Regions from separate parts of the Paenibacillus sp. FSL R5-0407 genome, predicted to be linked through region 3. Evidence: predicted binding sites of a transcription regulator. Region 3 holds the regulator's gene; each other region holds the start of a gene.
What was found. The regulator LexA, encoded in region 3, represses DNA repair genes until DNA is damaged. The targets are predictions, from matches to a motif close to CGAACATATGTTCG.
Positions count from the first base shown of each region.

Region 1: the regulator LexA is predicted to act here: its motif matches at 3,333-3,346, upstream of recA (recombinase RecA).
Region 2: the regulator LexA is predicted to act here: its motif matches at 4,078-4,091, upstream of NYE70_RS07985 (DNA polymerase IV).

Region 1 covers NZ_JBBPAX010000001.1:618,874-626,570, reverse strand. Annotated here, with positions in the region: gene rny (ribonuclease Y) at 1-920, opposite strand, end outside; gene NYE70_RS03090 (regulatory protein RecX) at 1,235-2,086, opposite strand; gene recA (recombinase RecA) at 2,184-3,245, opposite strand; gene NYE70_RS03080 (competence/damage-inducible protein A) at 3,496-4,761, opposite strand; gene pgsA (CDP-diacylglycerol--glycerol-3-phosphate 3-phosphatidyltransferase) at 4,796-5,383, opposite strand; gene NYE70_RS03070 (hypothetical protein) at 5,380-5,724, opposite strand; gene NYE70_RS03065 (YajQ family cyclic di-GMP-binding protein) at 5,896-6,387, opposite strand; gene NYE70_RS03060 (helix-turn-helix domain-containing protein) at 6,545-7,585, opposite strand; gene NYE70_RS03055 (DUF3388 domain-containing protein) at 7,660-7,697, opposite strand, start outside.
Region 2 covers NZ_JBBPAX010000001.1:1,627,566-1,635,262, reverse strand. Annotated here, with positions in the region: gene recG (ATP-dependent DNA helicase RecG) at 1-1,208, shown strand, start outside; gene NYE70_RS08005 (hypothetical protein) at 1,300-1,779, opposite strand; gene NYE70_RS08000 (stage VI sporulation protein F) at 1,947-2,234, shown strand; gene NYE70_RS07995 (helix-turn-helix domain-containing protein) at 2,429-3,100, shown strand; gene map (type I methionyl aminopeptidase) at 3,147-3,893, shown strand; gene NYE70_RS07985 (DNA polymerase IV) at 4,179-5,432, shown strand; gene NYE70_RS07980 (hypothetical protein) at 5,429-5,920, shown strand; gene NYE70_RS07975 (hypothetical protein) at 6,611-7,697, shown strand, end outside.
Region 3 covers NZ_JBBPAX010000001.1:1,189,382-1,197,078, forward strand. Annotated here, with positions in the region: gene metH (methionine synthase) at 1-1,094, opposite strand, end outside; gene NYE70_RS05770 (FixH family protein) at 1,455-1,859, opposite strand; gene NYE70_RS05775 (HAD family hydrolase) at 1,930-2,724, opposite strand; gene NYE70_RS05780 (hypothetical protein) at 2,782-3,318, opposite strand; gene NYE70_RS05785 (DUF896 domain-containing protein) at 3,372-3,545, opposite strand; gene NYE70_RS05790 (LysM peptidoglycan-binding domain-containing protein) at 3,694-4,056, opposite strand; gene lexA (transcriptional repressor LexA) at 4,231-4,857, shown strand; gene NYE70_RS05800 (restriction endonuclease) at 5,234-5,965, opposite strand; gene NYE70_RS05805 (rhomboid family intramembrane serine protease) at 6,048-6,662, opposite strand; gene NYE70_RS05810 (VOC family protein) at 6,692-7,048, opposite strand; gene NYE70_RS05815 (NUDIX hydrolase) at 7,023-7,685, opposite strand.

The DNA of each region.
Region 1 (7,697 bases), 570 kb from region 3:
GCATGAACGCCGACCTCGAAGGTGGCTTGTTCGCCATACTCGCGGATCCGTTCATCAACTTCACGGCGGGATTTATCAACCATTTCTTCAATCCGTGCCGGGTGAATACGTCCGTCCGCCACCAATTTCTCAAGTGCGGTACGGGCAATCTCACGGCGAATTGGATCAAAGCCCGACAAGATAACCGCTTCCGGCGTATCGTCGATAATCAAATCGATACCGGTAAGCGTCTCCAGAGCACGAATATTGCGGCCTTCCCGACCGATAATCCGACCCTTCATCTCTTCGTTTGGCAGCGATACTACGGAAACTGTAGTTTCCGCGACATGATCCGCCGCGCAGCGTTGGATGGCGAGCGTGATGATTTCGCGGGATTTCTTGTCCGCTTCTTCCTTCGCCTGCTGTTCGATGTCCTTAATCATTTGAGCCGTTTCATGGCGAACTTCCTGCTCCACATTGTTTAAAATGATGGTACGGGCATCCTCCATGCTCAAATTCGAAATACGTTCAAGCTCTTGAACCTGACTCTTGTAAATCAGATCAATTTGCTGCTGAGTTTCTTCAATCCGTTTCTCTTTGCCCGCCACTTGCTCTTCTTTACGTTCCAGCGATTCCAATTTTTTATCCAGCGACTCTTCCTTTTGCAACAATCGTCTTTCTTGTCGTTGAATTTCATTCCGACGTTCACGAATGTCTTTATCAGCTTCGGCTCTTAGCTTATGGACTTCGTCCTTCGCTTCAAGAACCGTTTCTTTCTTCAGTGCTTCTGCGTCTTTCTTCGCGTTTTCCAAGATTTGACTTGCAGCTTGTTCCGCACTGGAAATTTTAGCTTCTGCAAGAGATTTGCGAATAAAATATCCGATTCCGAACCCAAAGAATAAAGCGGCTGCAACGAGAACGATCCAGATTCCTGTACTCATCTGTTCACCTCCCCGTTGTTTCCTCCAAGGCATTCCTTGGGATGTTTGCAGTTGTAAATTTTCTCATTCATCATCATACAAAGAATTCATTACAGGCCGTTTAAGGCAAGGCTTTCCATGTGTGAGTGATGCAAAGTTTCCTCCAGCCACAAACGGAAAATTTGGCCTTCATGATTTACAAAATAGAGAATCCTCACAGAGCCCATAATTTTGGAAGGAAAAAAAGGGCCCAAGTAAAAATAGATTCATGTTCATTTTATTATTTGATGAAAGAAATTGTCAAGCAAATGACAAGCAATGTCCGTTTTGCCAAACTAATCATTCTCCCACTCTTCTTCATCGCTGAATCCGTCTTCCCGCCCCAACTCGCGAATGACTCTGGAAACCAGGGATCCGGAGTATCCTCTCCGCATTAAAAAAGACCCTGTCTTGCGTTTCCGGTCAGCCGGTTCTCCTGTCGAAGTACGCCACTTCTTGGCTGCCAGCTCCATGGCACTTTCAAATTCATCATCTTCGCTGACGGTTTGAAGGGCCTCCTCGATTAACGGCTTTGGAACCCCTTTCTGGCGGAGTTCATGACGCACCCATAACTTACCCTTCCCCCGGCCCCGAACGCGCTGGCCGGCCCATTCCTGAGCGTATGCGGCGTCATTGACCAGACCATCTTCCGTCAACCTGCGAACAACCTCGGCCGCCGTCTCCTCGCCCCATCCTTTTTCACCGAGACGCATAGTAATCTCGTAGGCTGTTCGAGGCTTACGGCTTAAATAGTGCAAGGCATCGGCATAGGCCTGCTGCCGTTCATCGGCAAAAACAATCTCTTCCAACTCGCTCTTGGTAAATACAGCACCCTTGATCATTCTGTACTTGATCATGACGTCTTCGTGAACTTCCAATGAGTAAGACCCGAACGAAATACGATACCGGAACTTCGGACGCTTCAGCAACGATACGGAGGTAATGGCCAGTTCGATGTCCTCGGGAAAAGCGTCAATCCCGTCGCCGCCCCCTTCCCCCGCCAGTTCGTTCGAAGAATTTCCCCCGGCAGTGCCGCGGGTCATCTCCCAAAAACTTTCGTCCGAAATGTCCACGATCTCGCCCGGTTCATCCTTCCGTCCCTGTTGTCCTTTCGGCCGACTACCGCGGCTTCCATATCGTTGATCCACCCTTCTTCCGCTCCTTTGTCATTTCATATAATCTCGAATCAAAAAAGCGCTCTGTTCCGGGATCCCCCGGGCCACAGAGCGCTTCGTCAGCATCGGTTTATTCTTCTTCGAAAAGCGCCTGTTCTTCTTGTGACTCAGCTTCAAGTTCGCTAGCTGAAGCAGCAGGTACCGAAGTCGTCAAGTTGCTGGCTTCACGAATCTTCTGTTCAATCGCATTCGCAATTTCCTTGTGCTCTTTAAGATACTGCTTCGCATTCTCGCGTCCTTGTCCCAGACGTTCCCCTGCATAGGAATACCAGGCACCGCTCTTATCCACGATATCTTTCTCAGCGCCAATATCGATAATACTGCCTTCTCTGGAGATACCCTCACCATACATAATATCGATTTCCGCCTGTTTAAATGGAGGCGCAACCTTATTCTTGACGACCTTAATCCGGGTCCGGTTACCTACCATATCATTCCCCATCTTGATCGTTTCTACACGACGGACGTCAAGACGAACCGTAGAATAGAACTTCAAGGCACGACCGCCTGGAGTAGTCTCGGGATTACCGAACATAACGCCGACTTTCTCACGCAATTGGTTAATAAAGATGGCAATCGTCTTGGATTTACTGATGGCACCAGACAATTTACGCAGAGCCTGGGACATGAGACGGGCTTGGAGACCGACGTGGGAATCCCCCATCTCGCCTTCGATTTCCGCTTTTGGAACCAAAGCTGCTACGGAGTCGATAACGATGACATCCACCGCGCCACTGCGTACGAGGGCTTCGGCGATTTCCAGAGCCTGTTCGCCGGTGTCCGGCTGAGACAGCAACAGTTCGTCGATGTTTACGCCCAGCTTGCTTGCATAGGAAGGATCCAGCGCATGCTCCGCATCAATAAATGCGGCTTGTCCACCGATCTTCTGCACTTCAGCGATGGCATGCAGCGCTACCGTTGTTTTACCGGAAGATTCCGGTCCGTATACTTCAATGATCCGGCCGCGGGGAAGTCCCCCGGTACCGAGTGCGATATCTAGTGCCAACGATCCGCTGGGAACGATCTCCACTTGCATATGCGTGGATTCTCCCAGCTTCATGATCGAACCTTTACCGAATTGTTTTTCTATTTGACGAAGCGCCATTTCCAGCGCAGCTTTACGATCTGACAATCAGCTCACATCCTTAAATATGATTGGATACATGATTACTACATTTATAATTGTACCTTGTTTTGGAACGTTTGCCAAGCATTTTTTCGAACATACATTCGTAATTTTTTTGAGCCTGAAAAATCCTCCTTTCCCACTTAATTCCGTCTAACAACAAAAAAAGAACCACAGCAAAACAATTCAGTTTGCTGCGGTTCTTCCGCTGTGTTCAATTATACTCCGCTGCCGCAGAACTGGCAAGGGCACGCCTCTAGGCTTCGACGGCTTCCGTTTTAAGCTGCTTCCAGAGGTGATACAACACCGTTTTCGCAGAACGAATGCGGATCGTATCCCGGTTCCCTTTCAAATTCAATTCGAACACGGCAGTGTCGCCGCCGCGGCGAGAGATCCCGATGTATACAAGGCCGACCGGCTTGCGCTCGGAATAGCCTGGACCGGCCACCCCGGTAATCGACAAGCCGAAATCCGTATCTACAATCATGCGAACCTGCTCGGCCAGCACCTTCGCCGTTTCCGCACTGACCGCACCCGGGGCATCCTCGCCCTCCAGCAAATCATGAGGCACGTTCAGCAGCTTCTCCTTCATCGCATTGGAATAGCAGACGATTCCGCCGAGAAACACAGTTGCACTGCCGGGTATGCTTGTAATCGACTGCATCAGCAGCCCCCCTGTGCAGCTCTCCGCCGCGCTGACGGTAAGTCCCCGCTCTGTCATCATATCGACGATCGTTTTCTCGATCGGGACATCCTCTTCGGCATAGAGGTGATCCGACAGGCGCGAAGCGATTTCTTCTTTCAGCTTATCCAGCTTCTCCATAGCCTCGCTTTGTGTCTTTGCCTTGGTCGAGATCCGGATCGTTACTTCGCTTTCCTTAGCGTAAGGGGCAAGCGTCGGATCGGATTGATTTTCTACAAGGTCAAGCAGGCGGGTCTCAAGCCCGGACTCCCCGATGCCGGCGAACTTAAGCATTTTGGAATAAAGCGGCTCCTCCTGCGTCAAAACATGCTGCAAAATCCACGGCTTGGCCTGCTGTTCAAACATCGGCTTCAGCTCGGAAGGCGGTCCCGGAAGCAAAATATAAAACTTTCCGTTCTCGGCGACGGCATTGCCAACCGCAAGTCCGGTCTCGTTAGGCAAAGGAGTCCCACCGTCAATAGCAAGAGCCTGCCGGCGGTTGTTTTCCGTCATCGGAACGCCGCGTCCCTGGAAAAACCGGTCGATATTGTCCATAGCCATCCGGTCGATATGAAGCGATCTTCCAAGCACCGCAGCCACGGCGTCTTTGGTCAGATCATCCTGAGTCGGACCTAGTCCGCCGGTGAATATGAGCAGATCAGCCCGCTCGGAGCCGAGTTTGATGGCCTGTGATAAGCGTTCTACATTATCGCCAACCACGGTTTGAAAATAGACGTCAATCCCAATGGAAGCTAGTTCCTGAGACAAATATTGTGCGTTTGTGTTTACGATTTGGCCGAGCAGCAGCTCGGTACCGACTGCGATGATTTCTGCCTTCACTGGTCATGTCTCCTTCCGGAGGATAGCGTTCGTATTACATTTTTGAAAAGTTAAGCACGTTCTTATTTTTTACGAAATAGTCAATTCCCGAGTAAATCGTAATAAGAGCAGCCAGCCAAATTGCGATTTGATCAAAAGGGAAGTGTATCCATTCGAACGGGAAATTGTTCAGCAAAAGCGCTGAGATCGCGATAATTTGCGTAATGGTTTTTGCCTTACCCCATTTGCTGGCGGCGATCACCGAGCCTTCAAGCAGCGCCACTTCGCGCAAGCCGGTCACGGCAAACTCACGGCTGATGATTATGACCGCAATCCAGGCGTCGCATTTCCCCATTGCGACAAGCGCAATGAGAACGGCAGCAACTAACAGCTTATCCGCCAAAGGATCGAGCAGTTTGCCCAGATTCGTAACGAGATTATGCTTGCGGGCGATGTACCCGTCAATCCCGTCCGTACTTGCCGCCACAATAAACAAAACAGCGCCGATCAACTGATTTACGGGAAGCGAATAATTTCCCAGCGTCAGCCCATATGACCACCATTCCAAATCCAACAGCAAAAATACAAGCATCAGCGGAATCATAAATATACGGGCTAACGTGATGCGATTGGGCAGATTCATAGGATTGCCTCCCCTGACAGATCATACTCGCAAGCTGGTGTAATGCGGACTTTGACCAGATCCCTCATACCGGCTAAACTGCCGACCGCCGCATGATTATCAACACCCTGCCTGCTATGCTTGTTTCCGTTATCTTTAGCGGAAGAACGCTGAATCTTTATCAACGTGCCGGCACGCCGTTCCTCGGCCTCTTCTTCATCATATTTTATGTAGGTCGAATACCGGACGGTACTCCGAAAGAGCGGCGAGCCCTCTTCATAATTAAACATCGGGTTTCTGACTTGAATCGGCCTATCCCCAGTCGAAGCCCCGAGTGTAACGACTTTCACTATTTCTGTCATGAATTCGATCCCCCATTGCTATAAGCCATGCTCCCATTTTAAAAACCTAATTAAGTATAATATTTCCGAAACAATACTGTCAAAACCACATATAACAACCAAAAATCGATGTTCATTGAAAAAAAGAGCCCCGCGCGGAGCCACTGGCACAGCGAGAGACCGGATGCTTGCTTATTTCATATTCGTAAATTGCAAATCAACGGTAAGATCCGCTTTACGGAGCATTTGAATAATCTGCTGCAGGTCGTCCCTGCTCTTGCCGGTGACGCGGATTTGATCGCCTTGGATCTGGCTCTTCACTTTCAGCTTGGAGTCCCGGATCAGCACGTTAATCTTCTTAGCGTTCTCCTGATCGATTCCCTGTTTCAGGTTGATCCGTTGACGGACCGTGCCGAGCGAAGCCGGCTCAACCTTTCCGTAGTCCAGGTTTTTGATCGGTAAACCGCGCTTGATCATTTTCGACTGTAAAATATCGATTACCGCATTCAGCTTGTACTCGTCATCGGACAGGATCACCAGCACATCCTTTTCGACCTTCAACTCGCTTTTGCTGCCTTTAAAATCAAACCGGTTGGCAATTTCCCGCTCGGTCTGGTCGATCGCGTTGGTCAATTCCTGCATGTCCATTTTCGATACGATGTCAAAAGAACTTTCAGAAGCCATCATTCACATTCCTTTCCAATAGAGGTAGTTCAAAAAGTCACCTTATTCAACACATATCATAATTATATGTAAAAGATTTCGCAAAGTCGAGTCGACGCGCTTTCCCAATAAAAAATAAAGGACGTCCCTGACCGTTATCCGGTCAAAGACGCCCGTATTATTCGGCGTTATTTGCACTACCGTCACTGCTGGTTCCATCGGTTGTGCTGTTATCCAATCCATTGCTTCCATTAGCCGATCCTGCGTCGGCACTGCCCAGGTTTAACTGGATTTTGGAAGTGTTCTTCCCGTCCGTGACCACTTGGTCTCCGACGGTAATCGTCGTATTCGAAGACGCACCCGACTTAATGAACAAGCCTTCCGGTCCCAGTTCATAGGTGAGAACCTCACCCTCGGTGGTATTGTCGAAATACAGTTTTTCTCCGCCCTTGTCGCCTTTGCGGACTTCTACCCAGCTTTTGCCCGTAGCATTGATCACTACCTGGACAGGCTGGCTTCCGGCTGATTGAACCAGAAATTTGGTCGTGCTTCCTTCCTTCCCGTCGGGAGCGACAACCACAGTCCCTACGCCGGTATCCGTACCGGTGTCAGTACCTGTATTCGTACTACCGTTACCTTCCGTACCGTTGCTGCCGTTATCGGTTCCATTTGTACCGTTATTGCCCGCAGTACCGTTTCCGGCAGTACCCTCATTGCCTGTACCCGCATTAGTCCCGTTCTGTCCCGTGTTTCCGGTCCCGCCGTTTCCTTCCGATCTGGTGTCCGTCACCGGTGTTTGATCAGGCTGGTTGTCCTTGGCCTCGTCGCTTTTGCCCCAAACCGTGAAATACATATAAATCACTACGAGAATCAGCACGGCAAACGACCACATCAGTGTCGTCGACAACCATTTAGAATTTCTCTCCGCCGTTCTGGAACTGCGCCGCTTCTGAAGTACAGGCTCCATCGTCGGTTCAGGGGCCACATCCGGAACATGCTGCTTATGTTCGTTCAGCAGTTCATCTGGGTCCACACCCACCGCTTCGGCATATGTCTTAATAAAGGCCCGCACGTAGAAACTTCCCGGTAAAACTTTATAATCCCCCGCCTCGATGGCTTCCAAATACCGCTTGCGAATTTTTGTCATTTCTTGAACATCATCCAGAGACAAGCCTCTGGCAAGTCGGGCTTCCTTTAATTGCTGGCCCAAATCCGACACGACCATCACCTCCTGTAATTATTAAATATCATGAAATCCATGTATGGATTTATTTACATATCTTAAATTTAAGTTCATAGCTCATCGCTATAATAATTTGTAGTGAACGTAT
Region 2 (7,697 bases), 440 kb from region 3:
GGTTGCTGCAGGGCGACGTCGGCTCCGGCAAGACAGTCATCGCTGCTATCGCCTTGTTCGCCGCGGTTAAATCCGGGCACCAGGGCGCGTTCATGGTGCCGACCGAAATTTTGGCCGAGCAGCATGTCCGATCGCTGACCAAGCTGTTTGAGCCGTTCGGCATTACGGTCGGTTTGCTTACGGGCAGCGTGACCGGACGGCGGCGCAAGGATCTGCTGGCCTCGCTGCAGATGGGGATGACCGATATCATCGTCGGCACCCATGCGTTGATCCAGGAGGACGTCTTTTTCCGCTCGCTTAGCTTAGTCGTAACGGACGAGCAGCATCGCTTCGGGGTGAATCAGCGGAGCGTATTGCGCCGCAAAGGATTTAATCCCGATGTGCTGACGATGACGGCGACGCCGATTCCGCGGACGCTCGCCATCACGGCCTTCGGCGATATGGACGTTTCGACGCTCTCGGAGCGGCCGAAAGGCCGGAAGCCGATTTCGACCTACTGGGTCAGGCACGGAATGATGGACCGGGTCCTCGGCTTCATTTCCCGCGAAATCTTGCTCGGACGGCAAGCGTATCTGATCTGTCCGCTGATCGAAGAGTCGGACAAGCTGGATGTGCAAAATGCAATCGACTTGTACGTGGGAATGCAGCAGGCTTTCCCGGATTTCAAGGTCGGCCTGCTGCACGGACGGATGTCGGCGGCGGAGAAGGACGAGGTAATGCGCTCGTTCTACGATAACGAGGTGCAGCTGCTCGTCTCGACGACGGTCGTCGAGGTCGGCGTCGACGTGCCTAACGCGACGCTGATGATCGTCATGGACGCCGACCGCTTCGGTCTGTCGCAGCTTCACCAGCTGCGCGGCCGCGTCGGGCGGGGGGAGCACGCGTCGTACTGCGTGCTCATCGCGGATCCGAAGTCGGAGGTCGGTCAGGAGCGGATGAAGGTCATGACCGACACGGACGACGGCTTCGAAGTGGCCCGGCGGGACCTGGAGCTGCGCGGTCCCGGGGATTTCTTCGGCACCAAGCAGAGCGGGGTGCCGGAATTCCGAATCGCGGACATGGTCAGCGATTTCAAGGTGCTGGAGACGGCGCGGGACGACGCCGCCCGGCTGGTGGGCGACCCGTCCTTCTGGACGTCACCGGAATACGCGCCGCTGCGGACCTTCTTGCAGCAGGAGCAAATTTTGCAAGGTGAGCTGATCGATTAATTTTAACTTCATATTATAATAGAAGAAATTTTACTTGGATTTAACATAGAGGAACCGGCGACGTTGCATGTCGCCGGTTCTTTTTGCGGTGTTATTGGACCTCAACAAGGAAATAATAATCGGCCTGACCTTGGTCCAGGAACCATTCGCAGTGAATGTTATACAAGTATTGCCCCTTGGTTTCGGGCACGATATACGAATCCCCGCTGAAATCTTTGCTTGTATTGGTTAATGTAAATTCTTTGATTCCCTGCGGGGCTGTCGTATCTATTACGGAGCCTGCCGGAACAATAGCCGCTTTCAATTCAGGGATGGAGGCGTCCACACTTACACAACTTCCCGGTGACGGGCACCAGCTATAACCCCCTCTGGCGACCTCGATGGCAGTCCCGTTAATCGAAATAGCCGGCAAAGGCGGTTGCTCCTCCTTCACCCATTTTGAACGGATGGCCTGATTAAAGGAGGACGGGTCCTCTGAGTCACGGCTTTGGTTGCCGACGATATATCCGAGACCGAATGTACAGGCCAGCACCATTAATGCGATTAGCGAGAGCAGCATTCTTTTTTTCATTCTATACCCTCCTTTTCTATTTCCGACGAAGAAAGGACACTAATTGTTCCAGGCCTCTTTCACGAAAAATCATTCAAACGGGCCCTTGGAAAATAGTTGTGCACTATGGACAGCCTGCCGCTCATATATTAGAGAGAAGGCCTAAGGAACGGGAGGTGTAAGCGCCTTTGAGTTATCAACAATATGGAATCAGTCCGCAGCTGGTGGAGCGGATTAAACTGAAAATGAAAAATCCGGCTACCAAGGAGCGCGTCAAAAAACTGGTGGAGGGATTGACTAAATCCGACCTGCAGGACCGCATGAAGGTCAGACGGCTTGTTAAATCGGCGGCTACCTTGCTGAATGAACGGTTGACCGGGGTTCAGGAAGAGCAGATCGTTCAATTTGTCATTGCCCAAAAAATCGATCCGAAAAGCACGCTTCATTTAATCAAGCTGTGGGGAATGTTTCGTTAATAGTTTATTTCGGTGTGTTAAGGGCAGAGTCGGACAGCCGGAGAAATCCGGCTGATTTTTTTAACCTCGGGCATAAGCCTGTTTTACGCTGAGTTAATGATCCGGGGATAATGCGGCTTGCATTTACCGGATTCCTGTTGTATTTTTAAATTGACATGACAGTAGGTCAAAATAAAAAATCTGGAGGCCAATGAATGACTCCACGGACCAAAGAGCAAAATGAACAAATTCGTATCCGGCGAATGGCCCAAATTTTAAAAGCCGCCGCGGATGTGTACCTGGACAAGGGCATGCTAATGGAGATCCGGGATGTTGCCGCGGAAGCGGGTCTGGGATATGGGACGGTATATCATTACTATAAAAATAAAGCCGATTTGCTGCATGATTTGTTATCTCAGGCGATTGAACGGGCTGGAAAGATTTTGGGTGTTTCGTCCGTGGGGGCAGCGGCCGCAGCGGGAGGGAGCGGCTCGATCGGCCGGATAAGACCGATTGCAGCCATGCCGGCCGGTCCGAAATCTTGCAGGGAGCTTGCAGGGATGCTGCTGGCATCCTGGGCGGACGACCATGCCTTTTATTTGGCCTGCCAGCTGGGCGCCGATCATTTCCGGACGCTGCCCCAGGCGGAAGCGGAGCAGCTTTCGGCCGCATACCGTGAGCAGGTGCTGCTACCGCTGGCCAGCCTGATGTCCCCGGCTGATGTGGCTACGCATGGAGCGGACTCCGGGCATTCGCCTCCGGATGCTCCCGGCCCGGGACGGCAGGCGGAATGGCTGCTCGCCGCGCTGGCGGGCTGCGCTTTGCCGTCGATCCGCCGCGGAACACTGCATAAAGAGGCGGAACAAATTATAAGGTTTCTATTTTAACCGGTTTACCGGCATTATTTAGATTATAGAGTGGAGCGAAGGCCAAATGATTATATTGAAATCGCCAAGAGAAATTGAAGAGATGAAGGCGGCGAACCAGATTGTGGCGGATTGTCACCGGGAGGTTAAGAAGCTGATCCAACCGGGTATCAGCACCCTGGAAATTAATGATTTTGTCGCGAGACATATCACGAAGCTGGGCGGCAAACAGTTTACCAAAGGCTATAACGGATTTCCTGCCGAAACCTGCACCTCAGTCAATGACGTAGTGGCCCACGGTTTTCCTTCTTCGGAACCGCTGCAGGAAGGCGATCTGCTCAAGCTGGATATCGTGGCGCAATACGGCGGCTGGTTTGGGGATTCGTGCTGGTGCTATACGATCGGTAAACCTGGCCCTGACGTGGAAAAGTTACTTAAAATAACGAAGGAATGCCTGGAGCTCGGCATCTCCAAAGCGGTTCCCGGCAACCGGCTCGGAGACATTACATCGGCGATTCAGACCCACGCGGAATCGAACGGCTATTCCGTCGTCCGCGATTTACTTGCCCATGGCATAGGCAGAACGCTGCACGAGGAACCGAACTACGAACATGTAGGGGTGGCCGGGAAGGGAATTCGCCTTAAGGAAGGCATGGTGTTTACGATCGAACCGATGATCAACGAAGGCACCTTCCGCATTTCGATCGACGAGGATGGGTGGACCGCCAGAACGGCGGACGGTAAACTATCGGCTCAGTTTGAGCATACGATTGCGTTGACCCAGGACGGGCCGCTCATTTTGACGGCTCAATAGGCTGCCTGGCGAGGGTTCGCTTTTCTGCCGTCCCAAGCTTAAGCTTAGACTGGAATCTTTAATCACATAGAACTTTGCACCATAAAACGGCTGAGACCTTAAATGTCTTCGGCCGTTTTTTCTATGCTGGGAGCCCATTTTTTGCAGCAGGATTACGATATCCAGCAATAACCTGTTGTCAAAGCGAATATTTGTTCGTATTATGAATATAATAAGAACAAATGTTCCGTTTTAGTGCGGAAACTCGGTTTGCGGGTATCACAAGCTTTTATGGAGGGGTCACCTATGTCAAAACAAATCTTTTTAATCGATGGACAGTCCTTTTATGCTTCGGTGGAGAAGGCAGCCCACCCGGAGTATCACAACAAGCCTGTTGCTGTGGGCGACCCTTCAAGGCTAAACGGTATTGTGCTGGCGGCTTGTCCCATCGCCAAATCCCGCGGCGTGACGACCGCTTCGCGAGTCGGTGAAGCGCTGGCGAAATGCCCGGATCTGGTTGTGATTCGGCCCCGAATGCGGACGTATATTCAAATCTCGCTCCTGATTACGGAAATTTTTGAATCGTATACGGATCTTGTGGAACCGTTCAGCATTGACGAACAATTTCTGGATGTTACCGGCTCGCTTGGTTATTTCGGATCTCCTTATGAGATGGCTAAGATAATTCAGGACCATGTTCTTGTATCGACCGGCGTCTGGACGAGGGTGGGGATCGGCCCTACGAAGGTACTGGCTAAAATGGCGACCGATAATTATGCGAAGAAAATGCCCGAAGGTATATTTGAGCTTTCATTCGAGAAGCTGGAGTCCACCCTTTGGAAGCTGCCCGTAAATCACATGTTCATGGTCGCCTCCGCGATGACCCGTCATTTTACCCGGATGGGCCTGTACTGCATCGGGGATATTGCGCGTTTGGAGCTCGCTGAGTTTAAGCGGCGGATGCGGCGGGAAATGGGCAAGCAGAGCGATATTCAGGCGGAGTATTACTGGCAAACCGCACGCGGAATCGATCCGAGCCCTGTCGTTTCGGGAATACGCCATCAATTGAAATCGGTCAGCCACGGCAAGGCGCTTCGCTGGAATCTGTATTCCAGGCTTAAGGACATTGAAATCGTCCTGCTCGAGTTGGTGGTGGAGGTATGCCGCCGCACAAGGCAGCATCATTTTCTGGGCGGCGTGGTTTCCGTTTCGGCCGTGGAGACGGATGGCACGCGTTCCTCTTCCTTTAGCCGGCAGATGACACTGTCGGAGCCGACGTCCCTGACTCATGAGGTTGCCGCCGCCGTCCATAAGCTGTTTAAGAAGCACTGGGGAGGGCTGCCGGTCAGTAACTTGAGCGTATCATTATCCCAACTGACCGAAGACAGCACTATGCAGCTTACTTTGTTTGATAACCGGCCCCGTGCCTATGCTAAAGAGCGGGCTATCGACAGCATCAAAGACCGCTACGGGAGCAGTGCGATCATCCACGCTTCTTCGCTGACGGAAGCCGGCGTCGCGCGGGAAAGAGCCGGGCAAATTGGGGGGCATTACAAATGAGCAAGCTTGACGGGAATGAGCGGTGGAAGTCCAAGATGCTGCTGACCGAGCACGCTGAACAGTATGAAGACCAGCATCGGTCTCAGGGAAGCAGCATTATTACAGCGGAAGAACGAAGGCTGCTCCGCGACTACACCCTGCTGCCTCACATGGAGAAGATGGTGCAGAAGAGCATTTCCGATGTGGAGTACTCCAACAACCTTTTCAAGCGTCTGCATCTTATGGTGAATCAGTACATTCTGAATCGGATCATCGGGGATTCCTATAAATTACGGCGCGAGCTTAAACAACGGAATATCCGAATTCTTAACGAAGAGCAGGCGGATATGGTGGTCTATTACCATTATTATTGCCGGGGATACCAGGAACGTTTCGGCATGACCCGGGATGTGATGCGGTCCGAGATCAGCCTGCGGCTGACAAAATACTCCTCGGAATTGGTCGCATTGCTGAAAGAACAAGCCAAAGAATCGGGAAAGACGCTCTGAATAGCATCCGTGAACAGCTGAATAGCTGTTCTTTTTTGCATTTAGGGTCCCAATCAAGAATAATTCCGGGTTGCAAACGGGACAGAAAGGCGAAGGAATTCCACCTGAAACTGGGAAATTAGTCACCAATTTGGGCGATAAGGGCATGGTCCGTAATTGGAGTGAAATTCAAGTAAGTAACCAATAGGCCCATTATGGGACCAGGGTATCTTTATTGTTAAGTTGGATGTAATTTCCATATCAGCGAAAATCCGCGTCGTTAAGCGATTTTCTAACATGACTTTTGTATCAATTCTGTAACCTTTATGGAAAAGGGTGTAAAAATAGATCGAAACTTCGAAATCTTTCGTGCGTCTAATAAGGGCGAAAGGCGCAAGCACCCCGTTCCATGAAAACAATGAATTGGAAACCGCTCATGGAATGTAGGGTTTTTCAGACTAACTTTCATAAAATGAGAAGGGCGCGGCGGGACAAACGGTGTTTTCCTGATTATGGGAAATATGGGCCACAATGCAGACAGGTCCCGGGGAAAGGACCCAGGAACAAAACACTTCCATTAGCCTAGTTACATTATGGGTTCACTTGGTTAATGATAGAAGTAATTTGAAGAGTGGAGGTGCGTGAGGGACCGTAACCGTACTGTTCATCGCCTGCATACAAAAAAATAGCGAGGTGAAAAATTAAAGACCGATGACTACATTAGCGCGAAAAAAGCTAGCCATCTGGATAGGGCTGGGCGCCGTATTGATCGCCGGCGGGATTTTTCTGGCAACCTTGATTTTACCTCCTGCCCACGTCAGTTTCGCCACTTCCGATGGCGCAGAGATGAAATTCCGGACCTCGGGCGACAAATTCATGGAGTACGAGGGCGACGGAACCTGGAATGAGCTTTTTGTAAAAGGCGTAAATCTGGGTGCCACGGTTCCTGGACATTTTCCGGGAGAATTCCCGATAACCGAAGACGATTACTTGCGCTGGTTTAAACAGATCGACGAAATGGGAGCCAATGTCATTCGGATCTACACGGTGCATAATCCTGTATTCTATAAGTCGCTGGTTAAATACAATCGGGACAAAGAAAAGGACCCGCTGTATTTCATTCAGGGAATCTGGTCCCCCGAGGAGCAGTTGATCGAGCTCAAGGACGCATACAACCCGGGGATTAAACAGAAATTCCACAAGGAAATTGAAAAAGCGGTCAAAGCGGTATACGGCGATCTGAAGATCGAAGCGACGCCGGGAGAATCGGGAGGAAAATATACCGCCAATGCGGGCCCTTATCTCATGGGCTGGCATATCGGCACGGAATGGGATCCCGAAATGGTCGATAACACGAACAAAGTGCATGCGGGGACGGAACCGTATCAAGGCAAGCACTTTGCGGCTGTCGCTGAAGCCAGTCCGTTCGAAAGCTGGCTGGCGGAGCTGGTTGACCAGACGGCGGAGTTGGAACGTTCCTACGGTTGGGAGCATCCGATTACGTTTACGAACTGGGTGACGACCGACGTACTGGAACATCCGGGCGAGCCGTTGTTTGAGGAAGACATGGCCAGCGTGGATGCCACCCATATCGAACCGGTAGATTGGGAAGCGGGTTATTTCGCCGCCTACCACGTATACCCGTACTATCCGGATTTCTTCCATCTGGATGAAACGCTGGAAACGATTCCGGACGGGGCCGACGATTACAACACGTACAAAGCCTATTTGAAAAATTTGAAGGCATATTACAAAGATATTCCGATTATGGTTACGGAATACGGAGTTCCTTCTTCGC
Region 3 (7,697 bases):
ATTTCCGAAGCCTCTTCATATTTGCCTTCCACGATAAGCCGTTTGAATTTGCGCGAGCCAAGCACGTTGGTTCTTTCGCCTACCATGTATGGACGGTTTGCAGATTCGACGTATACCGGATCGATTCCGGAAATTGCAGGCGGATGAGTCCCGGCGATAGCCCGGGGTTTAAACTGACTCATCTTGTCGGCAAGCGCCTTGATGTGAGCCGGCGTCGTTCCGCAGCAGCCGCCCGCAATGTTCAGCCAGCCTTGCTCCGCGAAGCCCGCCATCTTCTGGGCCAGTGAGTCCGGGGATTCGTGATAGTTCCCGTTCTCGTCCGGCAAGCCAGCGTTAGGATGACAGCTTACGCCTGCCTTCGCCATCTCGGACAGCGTACGCACATGGTCCCGCATAAATTCAGGGCCGGTTGCGCAGTTCAAACCGACGGAGATCGGCTTTAAATGCTCCAGCGAAATATAGAAAGATTCAATATTTTGACCCGCTAGCGTCGTTCCCATAGGCTCGATTGTTCCGGAAATCATAAGAGGAAGCTTTTTACCGGTTGAATCATAAGCGCGTGTAATCCCGATACTGCCGGCTTTAACATTCAGCGTATCCTGCGACGTCTCCAGCATCAGGGCATCCACCCCGGCCTCGATCAGGACGGCAGCCTGCTCCTCATAGCTGTTAATCAATTCATCAAACGTTACTCCGCCGGTTACGGACAAAGTCTTGGTCGTCGGACCCAGTGCACCGACTACATATCTCGGCTTGTCGGGTGTACTATACTTCTCGGCAGCCTCAACCGCAAGACGTGCAGCGGCGAGGTTGATTTCCCGCGTCCGATCCTGCAAATCATATTCGGCAAGCACTACGGAGGTCCCGCCAAACGTATTTGTCTCAATTAGGTCGGCCCCTGCCTCTAAATATCTCTCGTGGATAGACTGTATAATGTCAGGACGCGTGAGTACAAGAATCTCGTTACAGCCGTCCAGCTCATCGCCTCCGAAATCTTCCGCTGTCAGATTCTCTTGTTGGATCATGGTACCCATCGCTCCATCAAGGATCAATATTCGTTCTTTCATTAAGGATTCCAAGCTAGGTTTACTCATGATCAATACCCTCCCGTAAAACGTTAAGTTTTAGTTTATCAGAATGCAGCGTTTAAGGAAAGACACAATATGTATTCTGTACTCCGCGCCAGTCCTTAACTGATGGGTTTTTTACCGCAAAATAATATAAGCCGTCTGCACGCGATTCATTGAACGAAGCGGAGTGCAGCTCATAAAAAAGCTTATTAATCCCATAAATAAAATCAGGATATAAAACACGAACAAACTCGCTTTTATGCTAAATAAAGTTCGTGAATTCATTCGTCAGCTATAGGTCGGTTCCTTTATAAACAAAGACTGCCTCCTCCCATTGGAATAAAGGCAGTCTTTATTGAGTTTACTGTAAGGAATAACTTGTTCCTATTTCACCGTAAAGTCGGCGGAAGGCATGGAATGCTGGTCACGAGCGGTAACATGGGAAATGACGTGATATTGGCCCGCTTCATCAAAAGAAGTCTCGAACACATATTTCCCGTTTCCGGATCCGGTTACGATCTCCTTGCTATGGTCCTCGTCCTTGTCGCCGTCCTTCCAAAATTCGAACATCACTTCATTGGCATCATCCACATTGTTTCCTTGATGTGTCACAGTTGCCTCGAAAGTTACCTTTGCTCCGATTTGACCCTCGGTCGGATCGACTTTAAGCTCCACTTTGATCGGTTCCAAATTATTGTCGGCAGAGGCATGATGAGCTTCATTCTCTTTTTTACCGCAACCGCCCAGCACTAGAAGCAGCACTGCAAGGCTGACCGGCAGCCAGAACATCCTTTTCAAGTTATTCCCTCCTAATTACTCATCGATTTTTGATCACTATACAAATTGGACTTTTGAAAAATTAATTAAATTTAGCAATAATATCGTGCAATTGAGATAAATGCTGAATCTCATAGTCAGGGACGATTTCATCCGTACGGGATTTCCCGTCACGATTGACCCATACTGTCGTCATTCCGACGCTCATCCCGCCGCAAATATCGGTAGTCAGCTTATCCCCTACCATAAGGCTATCCTCAGGCTCAACGCCAAGACGTTCCACAGCGTGGCGGAAAATCGTGGAGTCGGGTTTACCTTTGCCGAATGCTCCGGAAATTACGATCTCATCAAAATAACCGGCGAGCTCAGGCACTCCATCCAGTTTCTCCTGTTGAAGGGCCGGGCAACCGTTCGTTAGGAGCAACAGCTTCACATTTCCCTTCAATTCGTTCAAAATGGTAAAGGTTTCTTCATATACATGCGGACGCGAGCGCCGTTCCCGGCCGAACTGCTCCGCCAGTTCTCCAGCCAAGACATCGTCGTCTACTCCCAGAGCTAATAAACCGCGTCTCCAGGATTCTTTACGGTATACCGGAGCGAGCTGTTCAAGCTGGCGAAATTCCGGCTGTTCTCCGGCGGTAAAATTCGCCCATAATCCCTCAAAAGGATTGATACCGATCATTTTCGTAAACGGGAAGGTTTCATAAGATTCATAAAGCTCACGCGCTTCTTTACGCACCGCCTGCTGCAGTTTAGCCGGATCGGTTCCGGCAGCATCCTTAGCACGGAGGCAAGTCGCTTCAAACGCTTCTCTCACACTTCGCTCATCCCACAATAAAGTATCGTCCAGGTCAAAACATACCGCTTTAATCGCCATTTCTCTTTACACTCTCCCCCGAATATATTCACCTCATAAAAAACCTGCTATCTGTCTCTATTCCCGTTCAAACGTTACATGATGGACTTTTGCATATTGTTCCAAGCGATCACCCATAGCTGCCGTATCAAAACGGTTGCGAACGCGCAAAAATACCCAGTTATTTTCTTTCCCTTTCGGTACGATCATCACTTTGCTGCGATCAATTTTGATTTTGCTGATGTTGCTCGCTTGCAAGATCTTATCCCGATTGAACTTGGAGGTATAGAGCCATTCCTTGTTAATCCGCAAATACGGCTTTCTAAGGAAAATAGCCAGAGCCAAAATGAGATACAGCACGATCGTCAACCAAAACAATCCCGAATTTACTTCCGAAGCGCTTCCAACCAGGCCAACCGCAGCATACAGCAGAGCTAACAGTACCAAGACAGCAGGCAAGATCAGATTCCGTCCCTTGAAAATATCACCTTCACCCTTCGACCCCAATGCATTGCGGGAGTTTTGTCCTCCGCGGTTATTATTCAGGTTGGGACCCTTCCCCTTTTTGTTCATTCGAATCTGATTTCTTTCTACCTTTCTGTCAAACGAAGCCATGATCTTTCCTCCTAAAATGTATGGTTATGTATGCAAGGCCTGGCGGCCATGCTTTACTTATCCACGATTTCGATTGATTCGAGCTGTTGGCGGAAATTTCTCCGTATGTTCTGCAAGTAAGTTTCGCGCAGTTGGGCTCTTTCCAGCATCTCGTCTTCGGTCAAACCCTCTGCTTTATCTTTACGTGCCAGTTCATTAATACGGTTCACCAATGTATCTATATCCATGGTTTCCCTCCTGTTTCTTTAAATATTTCATAAGGCAACAATTCTTACTTTGACATGATAAAAAGAGCTTGTCAAGGCGAGTTGCCCTTGTACCAAGCTCTTAGTAAAACATTCATATATATAAAGGAAAGTTCACGCAATTATATGCTTAATCTGGGAGAATTAGAGTGTCGCCCGCCTGTATGCCGCTGCTGTTTAACCCGTTAATCCGTTTAATGGCTTCAACATAAACTCTGGTGTCTTTGCCGCGAGGTTTATGATCAACGGCAATTTCCCACAAGGTATCTCCGGGTCTCACCACGAACGTAGATGATTCAGTCCGGTCATGTCCATCGGAAGCCGCCGCAAAAGCCGAGACAACCCCTGTCCCTGTCAACATTAATACGATCAGCAACAAAGCAATCTTAACCATACTTCTGCCCAGCCTCGAACTTCTTATTCCATCAACCCAATTGGAACGGGTCGCTTGAGGTTTATCATAGATACTTTGATATGTACTGTATTTCAGCATATTCATCACTCCAAACAAATGTTCTTATATTTGTTTTCAATATAACACGAACACTTGTTTGATTCAATAGTTTTTCGAACAATTGTTCCCTTCTTATTTAGAACTTATGTTTGTACGAACGGAAGTTCTATGTTATAATTTTTCCAAACGTTACTAATGGGGTTGATGATCGTTATGTCCAAGGTGTCCAGCCGTCAACAGGCAATACTAGAATTTATCCGCAACGAGGTCCGAATGAAAGGCTATCCTCCTTCCGTACGTGAAATCGGCGAAGCAGTTGGACTAGCTTCCAGCTCAACGGTACACGGCCATCTAGACCGGCTTGAGAAGAAAGGCTTCATCCGCCGCGACCCGACCAAGCCTCGGGCCATCGAGCTTCTGGGTCAGGATGACTCCGATACGATCGGAATGTTCGCTCATAGCGTGACTCGCGTTCCGGTCGTTGGCAAAGTTACTGCAGGTGTACCGATTACGGCCACCGAGAACATAGAGGATTATTTCCCGCTGCCGGATCATTATTCAGCAGATGGCGAAGTTTTCATGTTATCCGTAATTGGAAACAGCATGATCGAAGCCGGGATTCATAATGGAGACTATGTGATCGTAAGGCAGCAACAGACAGCCAATAACGGCGATATCGTGGTTGCCATGACCGAAGACGATGAAGCAACCGTTAAGACCTTCTACAAAGAGAAGGATCACATCCGCTTACAGCCGGAGAATCCTACGATGGAACCGATTCGTCTGAAGCATGTGAGCATTCTTGGTAAGGTTGTCGGACTATTCCGTGATTTGCACTAATTATTGCTATTAAGCAGAGAGGCTTCCCTATAATGGGCAGCCTCTTTTGTTTGCACTAAGTTCTGAAATTTCTAACTCCTTTACACAGGCCACATATCATCATTTTGCAACTGCCGGTTCATTCCGGAACGTTCGCCCCGCCACAGCTTCCTCAGCCACAGTCTGCGACGGTGGTATTTTTTCAGGGTAAGTACCATGTCCATCAGCTCCTTGCCCTTAGAATGCCCGAAAAATCAAAAATCATGGATGAAATTTCGGGTCTTTGAGAATCCTTGTTTTGCAGACCTAACTGAAAATCGAAAAACCCACCATGATCTATGCATGATGGGTTGTTTATTGCATTATGTATTTCCAAGAAGCTTAGAAAAATTGAATTCTAACCAGCCTGACTCTTCTTATTGAATCGGCACTTAGGAAAGCTACTGCAACCGTAGAACTGACCTTTTGAGCTATTTCTCAAGAGCAATTTATTGCCGCACCTAGGACAAGTCATTTCATCAACTGGAATTGCAGAAATAATCGCTTTTGGTGTCGGTGAAGCCCCGGGATTCAACGAGAGAATCATTTCAACTAATGCATCCCGGTTTATTAAACGAACCTTATTGGACTTTGCTAACTCATAGGCTGCACTTGTATAATCGCTGTTAGTTACGACCCAGGCTTCAGAAGCACCATAATGCGCAATAGATGCTTGAGCCTCCTGCACAGCCTTAATGCCGACATTCTTGTTGTATCTTTTCGCTTGGACAACGATCTTCTTGCCATCTCTTTGAAGGAGAAGATCTGCACCAAAATCACCGACTGCCTTAGTAACTAGACATTTATATCCTTGTGCTTGGAATAAATAGCCCAGATATCTTTCGAACTGAACGCCCTCCATTTTATCTATATCTGCAATACCAGAACTCTTTAGCCGCTCTTTTCTTTGTATGCCAATCATTATAAGCACTGCAACGAAAATAGAAAAAGCCAACATCGTGATAATCACTGTCGCTTGTAACGACTTAGTCAGCCCATAAGTTCCGAAAATTGAAATGAATAATACCAGAACTAATAGTGCCTGTATGAATTCTTCTTGCTGTTTTGCCTTACTCTTTCTCCTTGCCATTAGTATTCCCTCCATCGAATGTTATAATTTACAACATTCGATAACTAGGACTTTTTTCCTCTATAGAATTTTTGAACAACATTTACAGTTCCCTACCCATTCTCTCATTGATCTCATGCTTATTCAAAACTAAAACAGAAAATAGTAGTCCAAAAATAAAACCAGTTACATGCCCACTAACACTAACATGTTTCATGAAAAATGTATTTCCCCAACCCATTAGAGACCAAATTGCTATGATTATGATGGTTTGTTTACTAAACAAATCTCTTCTTATAACAAACAAGTAATAGTATATAGCCATTATCCCGAAAACAATTCCAGATGATCCAACCAGATTTTCAGTTAAAAAAAACAAAAAGTCCCCAATCGGAGTGATTAAAATAGTTATCATCATAAAAATCATGAACATTTTTCTACCTAGAATGATCTCTATGGGAGGAGCCATTAAATAAAAAAATAAGTTGTTACCTAAAAAATGTTGAACATCATTATGAATAAAGGCATAGGTAACAAACCTCCAAGGTTCATACTTCTCATTTGTTATTCCGAATATTGACTGTACAAATGCATCTCCATATTTCAAGTTCGTAGCTAGGGTAGCTATAAACAGCAATGAGTTTACTGAAATAATAATGAAGGTGATTGGATATAGCGATCTAAATTCTTTAAATGTTTTTCCATAAGTTAATTCCATTATTAACCCCTCACTCTTTCACTGAACTCTCAGCGAGGTTTATGAGTAAGAATATTTACAAGTTTATTAAACGGATCTCTAACAAAAAACCTGCGGACACCCCAAGGCTCATCAGCCGGTCCATACTCGATTGAGTAACCCGCCTCTTTCATTCGGTTCAATGCCTCTTCGACATCATCTACTTCGATCGAGATATCGGGCACTTCCGTTGAATTCCCTCCTTCAGACATAAAGCTGATTTGCACGTCCATCTTTTCTTGGGAACCATAGGTAGTTATCCACCCAAAATCCATTAAGCTATCTAATCCCAGAATGTCCTGATAAAACTGTTTAGCTGCTGCAGTTTGCTCTGTATAAAAGTTAGCGACTATTCGTTTTACTTTCATATGATCCCTCCTCAAGTTCTAGAAAACTCTTGCTTTTATCGACTATTAATTTATAGAATTCTTCATCATGATGGACGAACTGTGCTTTTCCTACCACTTTATTTACTTTGATTCTATTTCCCTGTTCATCCATAATAAATCCTTGCAAATCTATTTGATCCCGTTGGCCCATCCACAATTCATAAAAATCAGAAAAGCGCGTCTTAAACATCCCGGCAACCTCTTCACTTTGAACCGTAAATTCATCAAGCGACCTGTTGTAATTATGTATATATACATGGGCAATTTCTTTATCAATAAAATCATTTTTTACTACAACATAATCCAATATACCCATTGAAATTAAATCATCGAAAGCAACGTCAATGCCGGTCTCCTCTTTAATTTCTCTTATTCCATCCGCTACAGATTCATTAAATAATAAATGCCCTGCGGCCGTAATATCAAATAAATTAGGGTAATCCCGTTTATTTTTACTTCTAAGCTGCAAATAGATATAGTCACCTATCTCATCCCTACTAATAAACCAGCAATGGAAAGCTTCATGCCAATAACCATGTTTATGGACTTCTTTTCGAGTTGCGACACCTATCGGCTCTCTTTGATCATTAAAAATATTGATAAGCTCAGAATCCATAACAGCACCCTC